4 regions of the Cetobacterium somerae genome follow, and region 3 is predicted to be linked to each of the others. Evidence: riboswitches for the same ligand, from Rfam matches in the RefSeq annotation. Region 3 holds a riboswitch; each other region holds the start of a gene.
The links. A riboswitch is a leader RNA that binds a small molecule or an ion and turns the genes downstream of it on or off. The one in region 3 is predicted to bind cyclic di-GMP.
Positions count from the first base shown of each region.

Region 1: another riboswitch for cyclic di-GMP. It lies ahead of MKD34_RS02655 (HD domain-containing phosphohydrolase); the one in region 3 lies ahead of MKD34_RS04630 (GGDEF domain-containing phosphodiesterase).
Region 2: another riboswitch for cyclic di-GMP. It lies ahead of MKD34_RS01505 (fimbrial biogenesis chaperone); the one in region 3 lies ahead of MKD34_RS04630 (GGDEF domain-containing phosphodiesterase).
Region 4: another riboswitch for cyclic di-GMP. It lies ahead of MKD34_RS01795 (DUF4402 domain-containing protein); the one in region 3 lies ahead of MKD34_RS04630 (GGDEF domain-containing phosphodiesterase).

Region 1 is NZ_CP092519.1:602,852-607,676, forward strand. It holds gene purD (phosphoribosylamine--glycine ligase) at 1-944, shown strand, start outside; gene guaB (IMP dehydrogenase) at 1,025-2,482, shown strand; cyclic di-GMP riboswitch class I at 2,535-2,610, shown strand; gene MKD34_RS02655 (HD domain-containing phosphohydrolase) at 2,665-4,773, shown strand; gene MKD34_RS02660 (ABC transporter substrate-binding protein) at 4,791-4,825, shown strand, end outside.
Region 2 is NZ_CP092519.1:342,236-347,060, reverse strand. It holds gene MKD34_RS01515 (COG1470 family protein) at 1-28, opposite strand, end outside; gene MKD34_RS01510 (hypothetical protein) at 108-686, opposite strand; gene MKD34_RS01505 (fimbrial biogenesis chaperone) at 754-1,479, opposite strand; cyclic di-GMP riboswitch class I at 1,602-1,677, opposite strand; gene MKD34_RS01500 (HD domain-containing phosphohydrolase) at 1,874-3,997, shown strand; gene MKD34_RS01495 (GNAT family N-acetyltransferase) at 3,984-4,541, opposite strand; gene MKD34_RS01490 (PTS fructose transporter subunit IIC) at 4,534-4,825, opposite strand, start outside.
Region 3 is NZ_CP092519.1:1,013,089-1,017,913, forward strand. It holds gene MKD34_RS04625 (transporter substrate-binding domain-containing diguanylate cyclase) at 77-2,020, shown strand; cyclic di-GMP riboswitch class I at 2,012-2,088, shown strand; gene MKD34_RS04630 (GGDEF domain-containing phosphodiesterase) at 2,160-3,506, shown strand; gene MKD34_RS04635 (pentapeptide repeat-containing protein) at 3,540-4,100, opposite strand; gene MKD34_RS04640 (hypothetical protein) at 4,694-4,825, opposite strand, start outside.
Region 4 is NZ_CP092519.1:412,480-417,304, forward strand. It holds gene MKD34_RS01780 (uracil-xanthine permease family protein) at 35-1,354, shown strand; gene MKD34_RS01785 (hypothetical protein) at 1,390-1,830, opposite strand; gene MKD34_RS01790 (DUF4402 domain-containing protein) at 1,870-2,325, opposite strand; gene MKD34_RS01795 (DUF4402 domain-containing protein) at 2,374-2,793, opposite strand; cyclic di-GMP riboswitch class I at 2,875-2,950, opposite strand; gene recG (ATP-dependent DNA helicase RecG) at 3,120-4,825, shown strand, end outside.

The DNA.
Region 1 (4,825 bases), 410 kb from region 3:
AAGAGTTTGCTAAAAAACTTATGAAAAAATATGGTGTGCCTACAGGAGAGTATGAAACATTTGCTGACTTAGAATTAGCAGTAAAGTATGTAGAAAAAAAAGGTGCTCCAATAGTTATAAAAGAGGATGGATTAAAAGCAGGAAAAGGTGTAACTGTTGCGTTTTCAATACCAGAAGCAATTGAAGCTTTAGAAATAGCTTTTAGTATCCCTGATAATAAGGTTGTAATAGAAGAGTATTTAGATGGATTTGAATTTTCTATAATTGCTTTAACAAATGGCGAGACAGTAATTCCATTAGAAATAGCTCAAGATCATAAAAGAGCTTATGACAATGATGAAGGGCCAAATACTGGTGGAATGGGAGTTTACTCACCAGTAGATAAGATTGATTCGAATATAATAGATCAAACTTTAGAAAAAATATTAAAACCAATGGCTAGAGGAATGGCAAAAGATGGAATTTCATTTAAAGGATTTCTTTTTGGTGGAATAATGTTAACAAAAGATGGTGTAAAGACGATAGAGTTTAACGCTAGATTTGGAGATCCCGAAGCTGAGGGGATTCTTCCAAGATTAAAGTCGGATTTTGTTAAAGCAATATTGGATTTAATGGAAAATAAAGATGTGAACTTAGAGTGGGATAATAGATATACGGTGGCAGTGGTGATGGCTTCAGAAAATTATCCGAAATCATCAACAATAGGAAGTGAAATAGAAATACCAAAGGATTTAGAATCTGTAGTATTTCATATGGGAACTAGAAAAGTTCATGGCAAAATTGAAACAAATGGTGGAAGAGTATTATCTGTGGTAGCTTATGGAAATACTTTGGAAGAAGCAAAAAAGAATGCTTACTTAGATGTAAAAAAAATAAATTGTAAAAAATTATTTTTTAGAAATGACATAGGCTCAAAAATGTGCTATAATAACGAAAATAAATAAAAAAAGACCTGCACAGTACTAAAAAAAAGTGCAGGTCTTTATTTAAAAATTGGAAAATTATAATTGGAGGCAGTAGGAAAATGATGAATGGAAAAATAATAAAAGAAGCAATAACTTTTGATGACGTGCTATTAGTTCCAGCGAGATCAGAGGTATTACCGCATGAAGTGAGTTTAAAAACAAGACTTACAAAGGATATCGAATTGAATATTCCAGTTTTAAGTGCAGCGATGGATACAGTAACAGAAGGGGATTTAGCAATAGCTTTAGCAAGACAAGGTGGAATTGGATTTATACATAAAAATATGAGTATAGAAGATCAGGCTGCTGAAGTAGACAGAGTAAAAAGAAATGAAAGTGGAATGATAAAAAATCCAGTAACATTAACTAAAGATTCTACAGTATGGCATGCTGAAGAAATAATGAGAAGATATAAAATATCAGGATTACCAGTAATTGAAGAAGATGGATCATTGATTGGTATTATAACAAATAGAGATTTGAAGTATAGAAAAGACATGGATCAATTAGTAAGTGATATAATGACAAAAGAAAATTTAGTAACAGCACCTGTTGGAACAACATTGGAAGAAGCAAAAGATATTTTATTAGAAAATAGAATAGAGAAGTTGCCAATAGTTGATGAAAATGGAAAATTAAAAGGGCTAATAACAATAAAAGATATTGATAATTTAGTAGAGTACCCATTTGCTTGTAAAGATTCTCAAGGAAGATTAAGAGTTGGTGGAGCAGTTGGTGTTGGAGCAGATACTTTAGAAAGAGTAAAAGCTTTAGTAGAAGCTGGTGTAGATATAATAACTGTAGATTCAGCACATGGACATTCAAAAGGTGTTATGGAAAAAATAAAAGAGATTAGAGAAAACTTTCCTAAGTTAAATATAATTGGTGGAAATATAGTTACTGCAGAAGCTGCTTTAGATTTAATAGAAGCTGGAGTAAATGCTGTTAAAGTAGGAGTAGGACCAGGATCTATCTGTACAACGAGAGTTGTAGCTGGAGTAGGTGTTCCTCAATTATCAGCAGTTAATGATGTATATGAAGTTTGTAAAACAAGAGGAATTGGTGTTATAGCAGATGGTGGAATAAAATTATCTGGAGACATGGTAAAAGCTTTAGCTGCAGGAGCAGATTGTGTAATGTTAGGAGGATTATTAGCAGGAACAACTGAAGCCCCTGGAGAAGAGATGATATATGAGGGAAGAAGGTATAAAGTGTATGTAGGAATGGGTTCAATGGCAGCAATGAAAAGAGGATCGAAAGATAGATATTTCCAAAATGATGCTAAAAAATTAGTTCCTGAAGGAATAGAGGGAAGAGTTTCGTATAAGGGAAGCTTGAAAGATGTTGTTTTCCAACTTTGTGGAGGAGTGAGAGCTGGAATGGGATATTGTGGAACATCAACAATTGAAGATTTAAAAGTTCATGGAAAATTTGTAAAAATTACAGGAGCAGGATTAAAAGAGAGTCATCCACACGATATTATTATAACTAAAGAGGCTCCAAACTATTCTAAATAGATATAAAAAGTTGACTTTAATGTTTTGATTGATTATAATTAAAGAGAAATCTTTATTTATAAGGCAAAGTAGGGGAAACCCTATGACGCAAAGCTATAGGGTCTTTAAAATGGCAGCCAGCTGCAATAGTCTTTGTGATTATTGCAGTTTTTTTTTGCAAAAAAATATTTATGGAGGAAAAAATGAAAAAAATAATATTATTATATTTGATGTTAGTAAGTTGTAATATTTTTTCAAAAGATAACATTAATATAACAATACCATCGAATACAACAGATATGTATTTGTATAAAGATTTAGAGAAAGGGGAATATCAAGGAGTTTATATAGATATTTTTGCAGATGTATTAAAAAATAAAAATATAAGTATAAATTTAGATGGTGAAGATAGTGATGTTGTACTAAGAACGATTGAAACTCTTGATGGAAAAAGAGTATATGATTACTTTGATACTCCAATGATATATAGAGTAGGAGTTGTTGTTAATAAAAACTCTACACTTTCTAACTTAGGAAATATAAAAAATTTAAAAGTAGCATATATTCCAAATCAACATGGATTAAAAGAGTTTAAAGAAAGATATAATAACTTAAAGTTAGAAAAAATCGAAGTGAAAAACTTAGATGAAGGATTAGAAAAACTCTCAGAGGGAGAAGTTGATGCTTTTATAGCACAAGATTGGTATGATAAAAATTCAGGAGAAACAAATTATAAACTGTTAGAGAATATTAGGTACAATGAACAAATAGCAATTAGGAAAAATTTGAAAAATCTTCATAAAGAGATAGAGGAAACTATGGACAATGTAGAAGGAGATAGTTTTCAAAAATTATTATCAAAAAACAGAATAGAATTTTATAAGTATTTACTAAAAGATACACCAAGTTACGAAAAAGTAAAGGAAAGCTATAAAACTATAAAAGTAAAATTAGGAAAAGATAAATTTATGTTACCTTTTTACTATGAGCAAAAGGGTATTTATCAAGGATTAACAGTTAATATAACTAAAGAGTTAGAGCAAATAATAGGGGTGCCATTTGTTTTTATAAAAAATGGAGAATATGATATGGAAGGAATAGCCATTGAAAATAGTGAAGGTAAAAGTAAAATTAATTATACAAAGCCATACTATGAAATGAAATTATCAGTGGCAAATAGAAAAGCTGATGGGTTTATACAAAATATTTCAGATTTAGATAAAGCTAAAATATTAGTATTAAAAGGAGATTATAGCTATACTTATTTAAAAAATATACTAAAAAATAGTCAGATAATAGAAGTTGAAAGTTATGAAGAGGGATTAGAAAAGTTATTAAATCAAGATGGTGAATATTTGGTAGGTTATTTTAATATATTGACAGGAGTAATAAGTAATAATTTTTTAGATGATAAAATTAAAGTAGCTGGAATATTAAATGATTCTTTTGGAGTAGGTTTTGGAATTTCGAAAGAACAAAAAGAGTTATCAAATTTAATAGAAACAATATTAGAAAGTTTTACTGTTGATAAAACAGTTATAGATAATAATTTGTTAAAAAATTCTATAGTTGCTCAAAATTATAAATTGATTTTAAAAATATCAATACCAGTAGTAATATTTATATTTATTTTAATAATATTAATAGTTAAATCTGAAAAAAATAGAAAAAAAGCGGAAGAATTAAGTTTTTCATTAATTGAAGTTTTAGAGATGGCAAATCAACTAAATGATGAAGATACAGGAGATCATGTGAAAAGACTAGGAATGTATTCAACCCTTTTATCTGAAAAGGCAAATGTTCCTACAGAATCAAGAGAGAATATTAAAAGATTTTCTTCTTTGCACGATATAGGAAAAGTTGCAATTCCATCAGAAATTTTGAAAAAACCATCTAAATTAACTGAAGATGAATTTAATAAAGTGAAAGAACATGTAAATATAGGCTATGATTTAGTAAAAAAATTAAAACTAGGAAAAGTAGCTGAAAATATAGTTAGATATCACCATGAAAAGTGGGATGGAAGTGGTTATCCTTTAGGATTAAAAGGAGAGAATATTCCGCTAGAAGCAAGAATTGTAGCTGTTGTTGATGTGTATGATGCATTGAGACAAAAGAAATTCCATAGAGGTGCACTGTCTCATTTAGAAGCCTTAACAATGATTGAAAATGAGAAAGGAAAGAGTTTTGACCCAGAACTAGTTGATATTTTTGTAGCAAATAATAAAGAATTTGAAAAAATTTATGAAGAGAATAAAGAGGCATTAGATTTAGCAACAGAATTCTATTCTGCAATAAAAAATAATAAATAATATTAAGAGGTGAAAATTTGAAAAGATATTTATGCTTAATTTTATTTACTCT
Region 2 (4,825 bases), 670 kb from region 3:
GGAAAAAAAGAATAAAAATGTTTTTCATAAAACCGCCCCCGTATTTTATTTAATATATAATTCTCTTAAAAAAAGAGAGAAGAGACTTCTCTCTAAGTTTAAAGGAATTATTTTCCTCCTTCTGTTGGTTTTGCTGGTGTATAAACAACAGTTAAAGTTCTTTCTCTTGAGTTGTGGTGAATACCTGTTTCTATCCCAGTTTTTAATAATTCAGTTTTAGCTATAGTTGATGTTACTCTTCCTACGTGCTCTGTATCATCAGCTCCAGTAGTATGAGTATATTCTTTTGAAGACACTTGAGTTGCTCCACCAGTTAAAGTTAATGCTGATGTTAGTGTGCTTGCAGTTGAAGTTCCATTTTTTGCTAATGTTGTTGTTGCCTCATCTAATTTTACATTTAAAGTTCCTGCACCAATTTTTGTAGGTTTAGTTCCATCAAATCTTTGAACTTTAAATAGTTTGTATGCTACTGAATCACTTGTTGCCGCACCTTTAACTATTCTTCCGTGGTCTAATAATAATTCATCAATAACTGTTCCTGCCTCATCAGTTATAGTAAGTCCTGTAGGTGCAGTGATTATCTCAGCTATTACCTTTACTGGTACTGATGCTTCGCTATCTGTCCCTGGATTTGCTGCAAATGCTGCAATTGATAATGCCATGATTCCGAATAAAACTTTTTTCATTTTAATACCTCCTAAATTTTCTTTTTATTTTTTATTTTGTTCCCATATATATCAAGTTTATTTGATATCAAAGTTCTTTCTTAGTAATATCCTCATATGTTGAAGAATCTCTAAGCCTAACTCCAACTACATCTCTTTTTTTCATATTTTTCATAGTTAAAGTTATTTCATCTGTTTTTCCAATTCCAATTCTACCTTTTTCCACTGACTCATGACTTTCATTTCCATTCATAACATCTATGTTATACCAAATTCCTCTTTTAAGAGTATTGTTTTTAACTTTAAAAGATACCACTGCTTGTCCCTCGTTATTTTCAGTAACTTTTAAATTAGTTATTTCTAACTTTGCTTTTAAATCACCAACATAACCTATAACTTCTATATTTACATTAAGTCCTATGCTTGCTGCTGCTGCAACACTTTTACCATCATCTCTTGTGATATCTGGTACAGGAACTGATTTAAAATTTAAAAATGTTGAGTATTCTCCTTCTGGAGTTCCCTTTGGAGCTTTTACAAAAACTTTTAAAACACTTTGACTTTTAGGTTTAATTGTTATTATTTTAGGGTTATATTCAACCCATTTATCCATATGACCTCCGTATGTTCCTGTTCCTGGAAGTGTACTTACTTTAAATCTTTGTGTTTTTGTGCTGTTATTATACATTATGAACTCTTGATACCCTCCACTGGCATCGATACGTTTTTCGAAAAACGTTGGTGCAATATGAAATGAAAATGTTACAGAAAATGTTAATAAAAATGTTAATAAAATTTGATAAGTTTTCCTCATCTTGTTCCCCCCTATATTTTTTATAATTTCGAATCTTTATACTTTTTGTTTTACACTTTTCTTTTAAAAAATTTAAAGTAATAAAAAAACACTTAGCCTTTGTAATCTAATTTACAAAAGATAAGTGCAACTGGCTGCCATTTTAGAGGCCCTATAGCTTTGCGTCCTGCAGTTTCCTACAGTTTGCCGTATTTGAAATACTAATATATCATCTTATTTATTATATTTCAATTAGAAATTTTTTAAAAAAAATAAAAAAATTTTTCTAGATATGTTCTAATTCAATAAAATATTTATAGTTCCTTTTTTTATTGTTAATATAAAATATTTTTCTATATTATTTAAGTTTTTTTATTATTATGATATAATTTTTCAAATTAGGGGAGGTGTTAAATTGATTAAATCTTTTTTTCTTTTTTTTCTCATTTTTTTAAATATATTCCCATTTGAATTTTCAAAAGATGAAAAATTATGGATTAAAAATAATAAAAATAGAATATTTTTAATTGATATATACCATCCAAACCATGTCTATTTATATCAAAAAAATTCTGGTGAATTAGCTGGCGTTTATATGGAGTTTTTTGAAAAACTAGAACAAGAAACTGGATTAAGATTTAAAATACAATCAACTAATAAAATGAAAATGAAAAATTTATTAAAAAATGGAGATGGAGATATTCTTTTTAATGTTGCGAAAACTCCCGAAAGAGAAAAAAATTATTTTTTTATTCCAACTTATAATACGTATAATGTCGGTTTATTTACAAAGAAAAATAAATCTTTAGATTTAAATAATCTAAATAAATTTAAAATTGGTCATATTGATGGAACTTCTGATTCTATATTAACTAAAGAGTTTTATCCAGATTTAAAAAATTTAATATCTATTGAAGATAATGGTAATTTTGGTTTTTCATCATTAGAAAATAACAAAATAGATGCTATTATCGGCAAAAGTAGTAATGATGTTTTTAAAAATTATAATTTTATTCCTTTAAAAAATATTCCATCGTCACAACTTTGGTTAGTTGTAAATAAAAAATATCCCATGTTAAAAGATATTATTGAAAACTTTCAAATTAATTTTTCTGAGAAATATGTTGTAGATTCCTTAAAAAAAGAACGTCTTATTTTTTATAAACAACTTTTAAAAAATGACCCACTTATTGATAAATTAAAACATAGATACAAGCAACTTAAAGTTTTACTGCCCACAAATAATGAAATAGTTCCGCTTCTTTATCTATCTAAAGGAAGTTATCATGGATATGTTATTGATCGCCTTAAAGAATTATCTTATTTAACTGATATTCCTATCAATTATATCCAAAGTCCTAACGATAACTATGATATTAAAGCTATTGACACAGATTTATTTAATCTAAAAAATAAATTTTTTATTCCATATTATGAATCTCAATTAGCTGCTTTTACTCTTACAAATAATAATTTTATCGATTCTTATTCAGATATTAAAAATAAAAAAATTGGATTTATCTCTTCAGAAGAATTAAATAAAAATTCTATAAAAAAAATAATTACATCGAACGATTTTAAATTTTTTAAAAGTACAAAATCAGCTTTAAATGCACTTTTAAATAAAGAGATTGATTATCTTTATGGAGACTTTAAAATCATATCTATGTCTATCTCTAATGAATATTTAGAAAATGAGATAAAAGTTGCTGGATTTTTTAATAAAATTACTCCCGTTGGATTTGGAGTAAAAAATGATTCTGATTTAGCTGATTTTATAGATAAACTTTTTCCTAGTCATCTATCTGAAAGCAGGATTCTTTATAGTGAATTAGTTATACCTAAAAAATTATCTCCTAATTATAAATATTTTATAATTATGTTTTCCATGTCTTCTATAATTATTCTAACTCTTTTTTATTTTTTAAGAAAAGCTACTATTGCTACTAAGAAAGAGCGTTTAATAACTAGAGCATTAGTTGAAAGCTTTGAAGCTGCCAATGAATTAAATGATGAAGATACTGGAAATCATATCCTAAGAGTTAACTTTTATTCGAAATTTTTAGCTGAAAAGCTAAAATGTCATAAAAAATTTATTAAAGAGATTAGTGAATATGCTTCACTTCACGATATTGGTAAAATTGGAATTCCTGATTCAATTTTAAAAAAACCAGGAAAGCTATCTCCTTACGAATTTGAAGAAATGAAAAAACATGTTCTTTTAGGAAAAAAACTTATTGATAAAATGCAACTTGGAGCTGTTGCTGAAAATATAGCTCTCTATCATCATGAAAAATGGAATGGAAAAGGATACTGTTATGGTTTAAAAGAAAATGAAATACCTTTAGAGGCTAGAATTGTAGCTATAGCAGATGTTTATGATGCTTTGCGTCAAAAAAGAGTTTACAAAGACGGTTTTTCTCATGAAGAAGCTGTTGAAATAATAAAAAAAGAGCGTGGACAACACTTTGACCCCACTCTTGTTGATATTTTTTTAGCTTACAATGAAGAATTTAATAAAATTTTTATTGAACATTAATTTTATTGAAAACTATATCCCAACCTTTTTGATTTTTTTCTAAATCATAGGGTTTAAAGCCAAAGTCTAAATATATTTTTATAGCTACATAGCTACATGTTTGTGTGGAGAGATATAATCCCTCTCCCATTTTTTTATCTTTAAATATTGAAAGTAGTTTTGATACTATAGCTTTTGCTAACCCTTTTCCACCATGTTTTGGATCTACTGCAATCCAATGTAATCTATAACTTTTATTTTTATCTTGTGGAAAATACTTTCCCTCCCAAATAGCCCCTGTTCCTACTAAGTCTCCTTTACTATCCTTAATAAAAATCATACTTTCTTTTAAAAAATTTTCATTTTTTAAGAATACATCTTTAAAATAGTTTTCTCCTTCAAGTCTTTCAAGTATATGCTTAGATGAAAGTTGAATTTCAATCCATTTATTCATCATTCCTGATTCATACATTACAAACTCATATCCCTCTGGAAGTTGTTTTTCATTAAAATCTAAATTCTCTTTAGTCATAATCAGATGTATATTTTCTACGCTTCTATCCATTGCTCTCCCCTTTTTTTAAAAAATACAACATAAATATTGTTGATGCTACACCTATTGATAATGCTATTAAAAAGCCTATTTTATTTTCTATTAATGGTAATATTATAATACCTCCATGAGGTACTATTGATTTTACCCCTAATATCGATGCTGCTCCAGCACCTATTGCTGCTCCAATAACAGTTGTTGGTAATACAGAAATATCTCTTGTTAAAAATAATAGTGCTCCCTCTGTAATCCCTAAAAACCCTAAAAGTATAGATATTACTCCCGCTTCTCTCTCA
Region 3 (4,825 bases):
CAATTTTAGTCACTACTAAATAAGAATAACTTAACAAACTAAATATTGTATTGGTCTAAAATAACGGAGGACAACATTGAAATTTTTTAAAAACAAATCTATAAAATTACTACTCTTTTTATTAATAGCAACAACTATTTTTTCAAATGATAATACTTTTTATTTAGGAATTCAAAGTTATCCAGAAACTGAAATGGAAATAGATGGTGTTTCTATAAATAACATTATTCGTGATATATTTAAAAATGAACTAAAACTAAATGTAAAAGAAGTTCATGGTACATGGAGAGATAGTTATAATCAACTAGAAGATGGTACAATTGGAGCTTTAGGTTTAGTTACTAAAAATAATATTAGAAAGGATAACATATTACTTTCTAAACCAATTTTTAGCGAGAACCTGTACATTGCTTCAGATAAAAAATTATTAAAGTCACCTTATGATTTAATGAATCAAACCATATATGCATATAAAGATGATGAAATGCCTATAAAATACTTAAAAGAGTATTTAGAACAAAATAATATAACTGCAAATATAGTTGAAGTAGAAAATATTGATGATTATAAAAATGATTTTTATTTAGATTCTGAGTTCATAGCTGTTAAATCTCAAAATAGATTGCTAGTTTCATTTCTAGCTCCAGTTTGTATCGGTGTAAATAAAAAATATGATTATCTATTACCTTATATAAATAACGCTTTAAATAAAAAATACAGTAAAAAAATATCAACTTACTTTAAAAATCTTCCATTGTATCATCAAAGAGAAAGATTTCAAAATAGTTTAACAAAAGAGGAAAAAGAGTTTTTAGCACAAAAGAAATTTATAACTACTTCTCTTGAGGATGATATTTCTTTAAGTATTTATATAAAAAATCAAGATAAATTTATTGGGATACTTCCTCAATATATAAATAAATTAGCCAGCATTATTAATATTCCAATAAAATATATTTATAATGGAAAAGAGTGGCTATATATACAAGAAAAATTCAAACAAGAAAATATCGATTTTTTAACACTTTCAACAACAGCTAGAAGAAAATCAAGTTATATTTTTTCTGAAGCAATTGATTTTATCCCCATGCATCTACTTAATCACGTGGATAGTGGTGATTATAATGTTGGAGTTTTAAAAGATGGAAAATCACAAGATATAGGTAAAGAGTTTTTTCCAAAAGAGGATATAAGAATTTATAATTCAACAACAGAGTTATTTAATGCTTTTAAAAAAGATGAGATTGGTTATATAATAAGTCCATATAATATCTATGATAGAGATTGTCATAAGCAACATAAAGATATAAAGATAAAAGATATTCCTGTAAATTTTGCTTTCTCAAAAAATCAGGAAATGTTAAGAAATATTTTTAATAAGGCAATTGCCGTTGTTGGAGATTTTGATAGAAACGAAATTAGAAACTTTGTAGAAACAGATCAAAAAGAATATGTTATGGGTCTTATTGAAGAAGCAGAACATAAGAAAAAAATATGGTATATATTTACACTAGTCTTCGGATTATTAATTTGTAAAATTGTTTTTCAAAGAAAATTAACAAAAGCTTTAACACATGATCAATTAACAAAATTACCTAATAGATATCTTTTTAATGAGTTTTGTAAGAAGAATGATAATACTAAAGGCGCTGTTATTGTTATTGACTTAGATAATTTTAAAAAAACTAACGACAATTATGGCCATAGTAAAGGAGATCTCGTTCTTTCTGAAGTAGGAAAACTTTTACTAGAAGTTTTTTCTAAAGAACATACTTTTAGAATATCTGGAGATGAATTTTATCTATTTTATGAAAACAGAGATCTTTTAGAAAGATTAGAAAAATTAGTAACTCTGGGGAAAAATTCAACTATTATTAATCAATATAATATCTCTTTTAGCATTGGATATTATATTAAAAATATTGATGAAACTTTGGAATTGGCATTTGAAAAAGCTGATATAGCTATGTATGATGCTAAAAAACTAAATGGTTTTTCAATTATGGAATATAAAAAGTAAGGGCAAAATAAAGGAAACTTTATGACGCAAAACTATAGGGCCTAATCATATGGCAGCCAGGTGCAACAATTTTTTAATTAAAATTGTTGCTTTTTTATTTCAATAATATATTAAAATAAAAAATATCAAGGAGAGTTATATGCACACATTACTATACTTACTAATATCCATACTTGCAATTAGCTTAGCAGTTACAAGTATAAATCTATATGTAAAAAATAAGGCCGCTAAAAAACTATTAATAGATAAATTGACTAATTTACCTAATCACTATCAATATGTAGAAGATATTTCAAAATATACTCATACTAACTGTACATTTATTAAAATAAAGTTAAATATCTTATCAGAAATTAATAAAAGGCTCGGATGGGATATCGGAAATAAAATAATTCTTAATATTGCTAATATTTTAAAAAATACATTAAAATATAAAAGTAAAATTTATAAAATGTCTGGAAGTAAATTCTATATAATAACAAATGAAAGCAACATTATTCCTAAAATTAATGAGATTAAGAAAAATCTTAGTAGATTAAAACTTAAAGAAAATTATAATTTTAATGAGGAGATTAAAATATCTTTTTATAAAAATCGTACTTCTATATCTACTGAAGAAGTTTTTGAATACTTAGAAATACTCGATGAAATAAAAGAAGAAAAAAATATATCTATTTCAGAATTAGATAATCAATTAATAGAAAAAATTAACAGACGAACTCAAATAAAACATAAAATAATAAACAAAGATATTAAAGGAATACATGCTCTATTTCAACCAAAATTTGATTTAACTACTAAAAAAGTATTAGGAGCTGAAGCTCTTGCCCGATGGCAAAATGAGTCATTAGGAGCTATATATCCTGATGAATTTATATTTATAGCAGAAAAATTAAAAAAAGTATATTTAATTGATTATAAAATTGCTGAAGAATCACTAAAATTTTTAAACAAGATGTCTCAAACTTATTTATTAGAAAACAACTTCAGAATTTCATTTAATATCTCCTTACAAACTTTTGAAAGAGATGATTTCTTAAAAACAATAGTTACTCTCATTGAAAAATATAAAATAGATCCAAATTTACTAGAGATTGAGCTTACAGAAACTATTTTGGGATTAAACTTAACAACTATTATAGAAAAAATAAATCACTTAAAGACAATTGGATTTCAAGTTTCAATAGATGATTTCACTGCTGGAAACTCCTCAGTTTCTTTACTAAGTGTACTTCCCGTAGATATCATAAAATTTGACAAGTCAATTTTAGATAGAGTAAATCCAAATAATAAAGTTGCTACTGATGTCTATAAAGGATTAATAAATATAATAAAGGGATCTAATTTTAAAATTGTTGCTGAAGGAATTGAAACAAATGAGCAGCTAAATTTTTTAAAGTCAAATAAAGTCGATATTGGACAAGGATATATTTTTAGCAAACCTCTTTCTAAAGAAGATTTTTTTAAATTAGTTAATAAATGGTAGAGAAAATATTTAATTTCTCTACCATTTTTATTTTTAAACTATTTTTACACCGATTTTCTTAACAATATTTAAAGCTAAATCTATAGAAACCTTTGCCCCTTTTATTTTGTTGCTTACAATGTCTATCATCAATCCACTACAATCACTTAAATCTGCATTTTCTAATATACACTCATAAAAATCGGTATCTTTAAATTTACTGTTATTAAATTTAGATTTTTTTAAGCTACACTTTTGAAAGGTACATTCTTCAAATTCATTTTTATAAAACTCCAATCCATCTAACTGTAGGTCATCAAAAATACAGAATTTCATAAACGAATTTATAATTTGAAAATCTATTATAAACCTAGATATTTTACTAAAATTTATATTTTTAAATTCACAATTTTTAAATATAGCTCCATTTAACTTTACATTGTCTAAGTTTACTGAATCAAATTTACATTTTTCAAAAATTACCTCTTCAAAATCACAATCTGAAAAAGTTACATTGTTAAAATTACATTTTTCAAAATTTGTTTTTATTATTTCTTTTCCAAAAATTAATTTTTCTTCTAAATCTATTCCTATTATATCCTCTTCAAAATACATTTTTCTCCTCTTTTTTTTATTTTTTATAATAATTTAATTGTAATTTTTTTAAATAAATTTGCTTTTTACTATTTTATATAGTAAATAGATATTATTAGACTCTGTTTTAGTCAAGGGGGCTAGCGGGGGAAGCTTCTTAGTTTAAATTACTAAGAAGCTTTTTTTATTTTATAAAAAACACTTTTTTGTTTTTTTAATTTAAAAAAAACATTATCTTAAATGTTATTTATAAATAAATTAATTGCAATTTTATCGTATATAATATACAATACACCGTATTACTTAGAATGTGAAAAATAAGAACAAGTTGGATTTAGTTTTTCTATATCGCATGTGTGTTTTTATTTTTTTAAAACAAATTAGTTTTAAAATTTCATTTTAAGTATACAAGAGAGTGAGTTGGATTTAGCTAGTCTATATCGCATGTGCACTCTCTTCTATTCCTAAAAATTATCCTTTACTATATTTCTCTTTTCTATTTTTTCTACTGGATTAGATTGTTCTTTTAATTCTTTACACTTTTTCCTACTACAGATAAAGAAACTAATAATTCTTATTCAAATAAAATTTATATATTATAATGATTTTAATCTTTAATAACAAATTTTACAAGGTCCACGACCCCCAACTTCTGATATTTTCACAGCTTTTATATTTTTACTTTTACTCAAACTTTTACAAGATTTAGTTGCATGATATTTCTTACCTTTTGGAGTAACATAAAC
Region 4 (4,825 bases), 600 kb from region 3:
GCTTTTTTATTTAAAATAGGAGGAAATTTTAAATATGCAGAGAAATAAATCACCTTATGACTTAAATGGAGTGCCGGACTTAAATACAGCGATTCCTTTAGGTTTACAACACATTATGGCAATGTTTATGGGAAATATAACACCTATAATAATAGTTGCTGGAATACTTGGTTTTACTCAAGATATAAAAATAAACTTAATACAAGCAACAATACTTGTAGCTGGGTTAAATACTTTAGTCCAAGTTTATACATTAGGACCTATGGGAGCTAAATTGCCTGTAGTTGTAGGAACAAACTTTTCTTTTGCACCAGTGGCTATATCAGTAGCTAGCAAGTTTGGGTATGAAGGAGTTTTAGGAGCAGCATTAATAGGAGGAATTTTTGAAGCTTTTTTAGGATTTCATATGAAGAGAATAAGAAAGTTTTTTCCACCAATAGTTACAGGAACTGTAATATTAGCTATAGGATTATACCTTTTACCAGTTGGAATAAATAGTTTTGCAGGTGGATATGGAGCGTCTGACTTTGCATCTAAAGAGAATCTAATTTTAGGAACAATAGTTTTAGCAGTGGTAATATTTTTTAAGGAATTTACAAAAGGTGTAACAAGTTCAGGAGCGATTTTTATAGGAACAGTAGTGGGGACAGTAATAGCTTTTTTAATGGGAAAGATAGATATAACTCCACTTTTACAGGCAGATATAGTGAGTATACCAAGGCCATTTTCATTTGGGTATTCATTTCATATAGAAGCAATTATTCCTATGGTAATGATGTTTGTAGTATCTGCTATAGAAACGATGGGAGATATGTCAGGAATTACAATGGGTGGTGCTAAAAGAGAATTGAAAGACAGGGAGCTTAAAGGTGGAATAATATGTGATGGAATAGGAAGCGCATTTGCAACTATATTTTCAGTATTACCAACGACGTCGTTTAGTCAAAATACAGGTATAATTGCTATGACAGGAGTAATGAGCCGATTTGTTGTGGGAATAGGTGCGCTATTTTTAGTAATAAGTGCATTTATACCAAAGGTTGCAGCAGCTTTTACATTAGTTCCTCAAAGTGTTATAGGTGGAAGTTTAGTAATGATTTTTTCTATGATTTCAATTAGTGGAATAAATCTTATAAACCAAGAACCATTAGAAGGAAGAAATGCAGTTATATTAGCAGTTTCGTTGGGACTAGGATATGGAATAGGATTAGTTCCAGGAGTGATTGAAGCATTCCCTGAAAGTATAAGATATATATTTACAGATTCAGGATTTGTTGTAGCTGGAACTTTAGCAGTTGTGATGAACCTGATATTACCTAAGAAAAATGAAAAAGTAGAGGTTTCTGTAGCATAAAAAAACTGAGGAGTAATTTCCTCAGTTTTTATTTTTTAGTTATATCTTGCTTGGATTGTAACATTTCCGCTGTATACTCCAGTTTGCTGATTATTTGGGATGTCTAAAGTGAATTTAATTGGTTTGGCAGAAATAAACTCATCTTGACGAAGAACTATAGTTTCTTCTGTGTGATCAATGTTTGCCCAAACAGTAGCTCCACTTATATTTTTTAGAGCTAATTTACCATCATTTGTTAATCCAGAAATCGTAATTTTAGCTTGATTACGCCCTTGTCCTTTTATAGAAAATTTTCCAATAGCAATATTTCCAGAAGTTCCTTTAGCAATTTTTCCAAATTCAGCATGTTGATCAATTTTAACAGTTAAAGTTTCCATGATAGTAGCACTAACGTTCATATTAGCAGAATCAGGATTGCTACTTCCAAAAGCTGCTACAGCAGTAGTTAAAGATAAAAGTGTTAATAATTTTTTCATAATTTATTTCCTCCGATAATTTTTAAGATTATAAATGGGCTATTTAAACTTAACTTTCATAGTTAAAGTTCCAGAATAGTTTCCAATTGGTGCATTCTTAGGAACTGTAAGTTCAGTATCAAAAGAATATTTATATTCTCCTTTTTCATTTAGTTTTGTATTTTTACCATCATCATTTGTATTTTTTAAAGAAACATTTAAAATATTTGAATCACTTTTTTCATGAAAAAGAGAGATGTTTTTCTTGAAACCATTCAAGTTTTTATCGTTAAGAGAGATATCAACGTTTTGTCCAGGTTCACCGTATATTATAAAAATATGACCATTAGTTGAATGAGTAGAGCCTTGTATAACTTTTCCATAATTAATATCACCATTATGGATGACTTTTAGAGGCTTTATAACAGTAGCATTGATATTCATACTTTCTTCTGAAATATTAGAAGAAAATATATTACTAAAAGTTAATAAAAATAAACTTAAAATTAATGACATAACTCCTCCTTATATGAAAACAACTGGGAATATCCCAGTTGTTAATAATTATTGATATTGAACTCTAGCAGTTATAGAACCTGTATATATACCAGTTACAGTTTCAGTAGTAGGATTTATTGTTCCAACCATGTCAAAACTTGCTTTTCCAGCATTATCTAGATTGTGAGGAATAACAAAATTATTAAAAGAAATATCTAAAGTATCTTCACTTCCATTTCTTTTTAAAGATGATAAGTTAGATAAAGTGACTTCAAATTTTTCTCCTGGTTCTCCATCAATAGTGTATTGTCCAGTAGCTGTTGCCTTAGTTCCTTGAATTACAGTTCCAAATTCCATATTTTTAGCTATAATAGTTAGTGGTTTAATCACAGTAGCTTTAATGTTCATAGTAGCCTGATCATTTGAAGTTACACCAAAAGCTGTCATAGTAGTAGTTAAAGATAAAAGTATTAATAATTTTTTCATAATTTGTTCCCTCCCGTAATTTTATAAAGTTTATAAAATACAAAAGCCAGTTGCACTTATATTTTGGCTAAACCAAAATGTAACTGCAACTGGCTGTCATTTTAAAGACCCTATAGTTTTGCGTCATAGGATTTCTCCTACTTTGCCTATTTATATTATATAATAATGATATATTAAAATTTAAAAAATGTCAAACAAAAATTACATAAAATATAAAGAAATATTTTTCACAAAACCTTATTTAAAGAGGGTTTATTGCAAAAATACAAAACGTATTATAAATTGTACAAAAGGATATATAAGTGTGTTATAATTAAAAAAAGGTGGTGATTAAGATATATATAGATATTTATAAAGAGATAGAACTTTTTAATATAAAGGGAGTTTCAAGTGCAACATATTCGAAGTTAAAAAAATTAAACATAGAAACACTTCATGATTTGATATATTACTTTCCAAGAGCTTATGATGATAGAACAAATATAAAAAAAATAGGTGAATTACGAGGAGATGAATATGTTGTATTAAAAGGAAATATAATGAATATATCTGCTCCTCCTACAAGAACAGGAATGAAAATGATAAAAGCAACAGTAAATGATGGAACTGGAGTTTTAGAAGTTGTATGGTTTCAAAGACCTTATTTAAGAAATAGTTTAAAAATAGGAGAAGAGTATATTTTTATAGGAAATGTAAAAAGAGGATATACATTTCAAATGGTAAATCCAGAATTTAAACTGTATAAAGGACAAGAAAATACTGGTGAAATTTTACCTATTTATAGTGCTATAAAAGAGTTGAATCAAAACAGTTTAAGAAGAATTTTAAAAGAGGCGCTAAAAAATTATTTAGATATATTTCAAGAAAATATACCAGAGGAAATAATAAAAAAGTATAAACTTATGAATAGAAAAAATGCTTTAAAAGAAATTCATTATCCAACAAATCCAAGAAATTTAGAGGAGGCAAAAAGGCGTTTTGCAATAGAAGAACTATTAATATTGGAGATGGGAATACTTCAAAAGCGTTTTGAGATAGATTTGACTAATGCGGGTTTATATGAAATTAAAGGAAATAAAAAGTTAGTTTCGAAGTTTTTAGAAAGTTTATGTTTTTCATTAACAACTGCTCAAAAAAAAGTTATAACAGAGATATATAAAGGTATAAATGCTGGAAAAATAATAAATTATTTAATTCAAGGAGATGTAGGAAGTGGAAAAACGATAGTTGCGGTATTGTTACTTTTATACATGGTAGAAAACGGTTATCAGGGAGTTTTTATGGCTCCGACAGAGATTTTAGCAACGCAACACTATTTGTCTATTTATGAAACTTTAGAATTATTAGGAGTAAAAGTTGAACTTTTAACTGGAAGTGTAAAAGGAAAAAAGAAAGTTGAACTATTAGATAGGATAAAAACAGGAGTAACAAATATTGTAGTAGGAACTCATGCTATAATAGAAGACAGTGTTGAATTTCAAAAATTGGGATTAATAGTTATAGATGAGCAGCATAGATTTGGAGTTTTACAAAGAAAAAGGCTTAGAGATAAAGGTGTTTTAGCAAATCTTATTGTTATGAGTGCGACTCCTATTCCGAGGTCCTTAGCTTTGAGTATATATGGAGATTTGGATGTAGCAGTAATAGATGAGTTACCTCCTGGAAGAAAGCCCATAAAAACTAAATGGATTAGTGAAGAAGAGGATGAAGAAAAAATGTATCATTTCATAGATAAAAAATTAAAAGAGGGACGTCAAGCATATTTTGTGGCTTCTTTAATAGATGAAAGTGAAAAGCTTTCGGCTAAATCCACAGAGGAGTTATATAATGAAGTTCTAAAAAACTTACCAGGATATAGAGTTGGAATTTTGCATGGAAGAATGAAAAACAAAGAAAAAGATGAAGTTATGCATCTTTTTAAAAATCAAAAACTAGATATCTTAGTTTCTACTTTAGTTATTGAGGTTGGAGTAAACGTTCCTAATTCAAGTATAATGGTAATAACAAACTCTGAACGTTTTGGGCTAGCAAC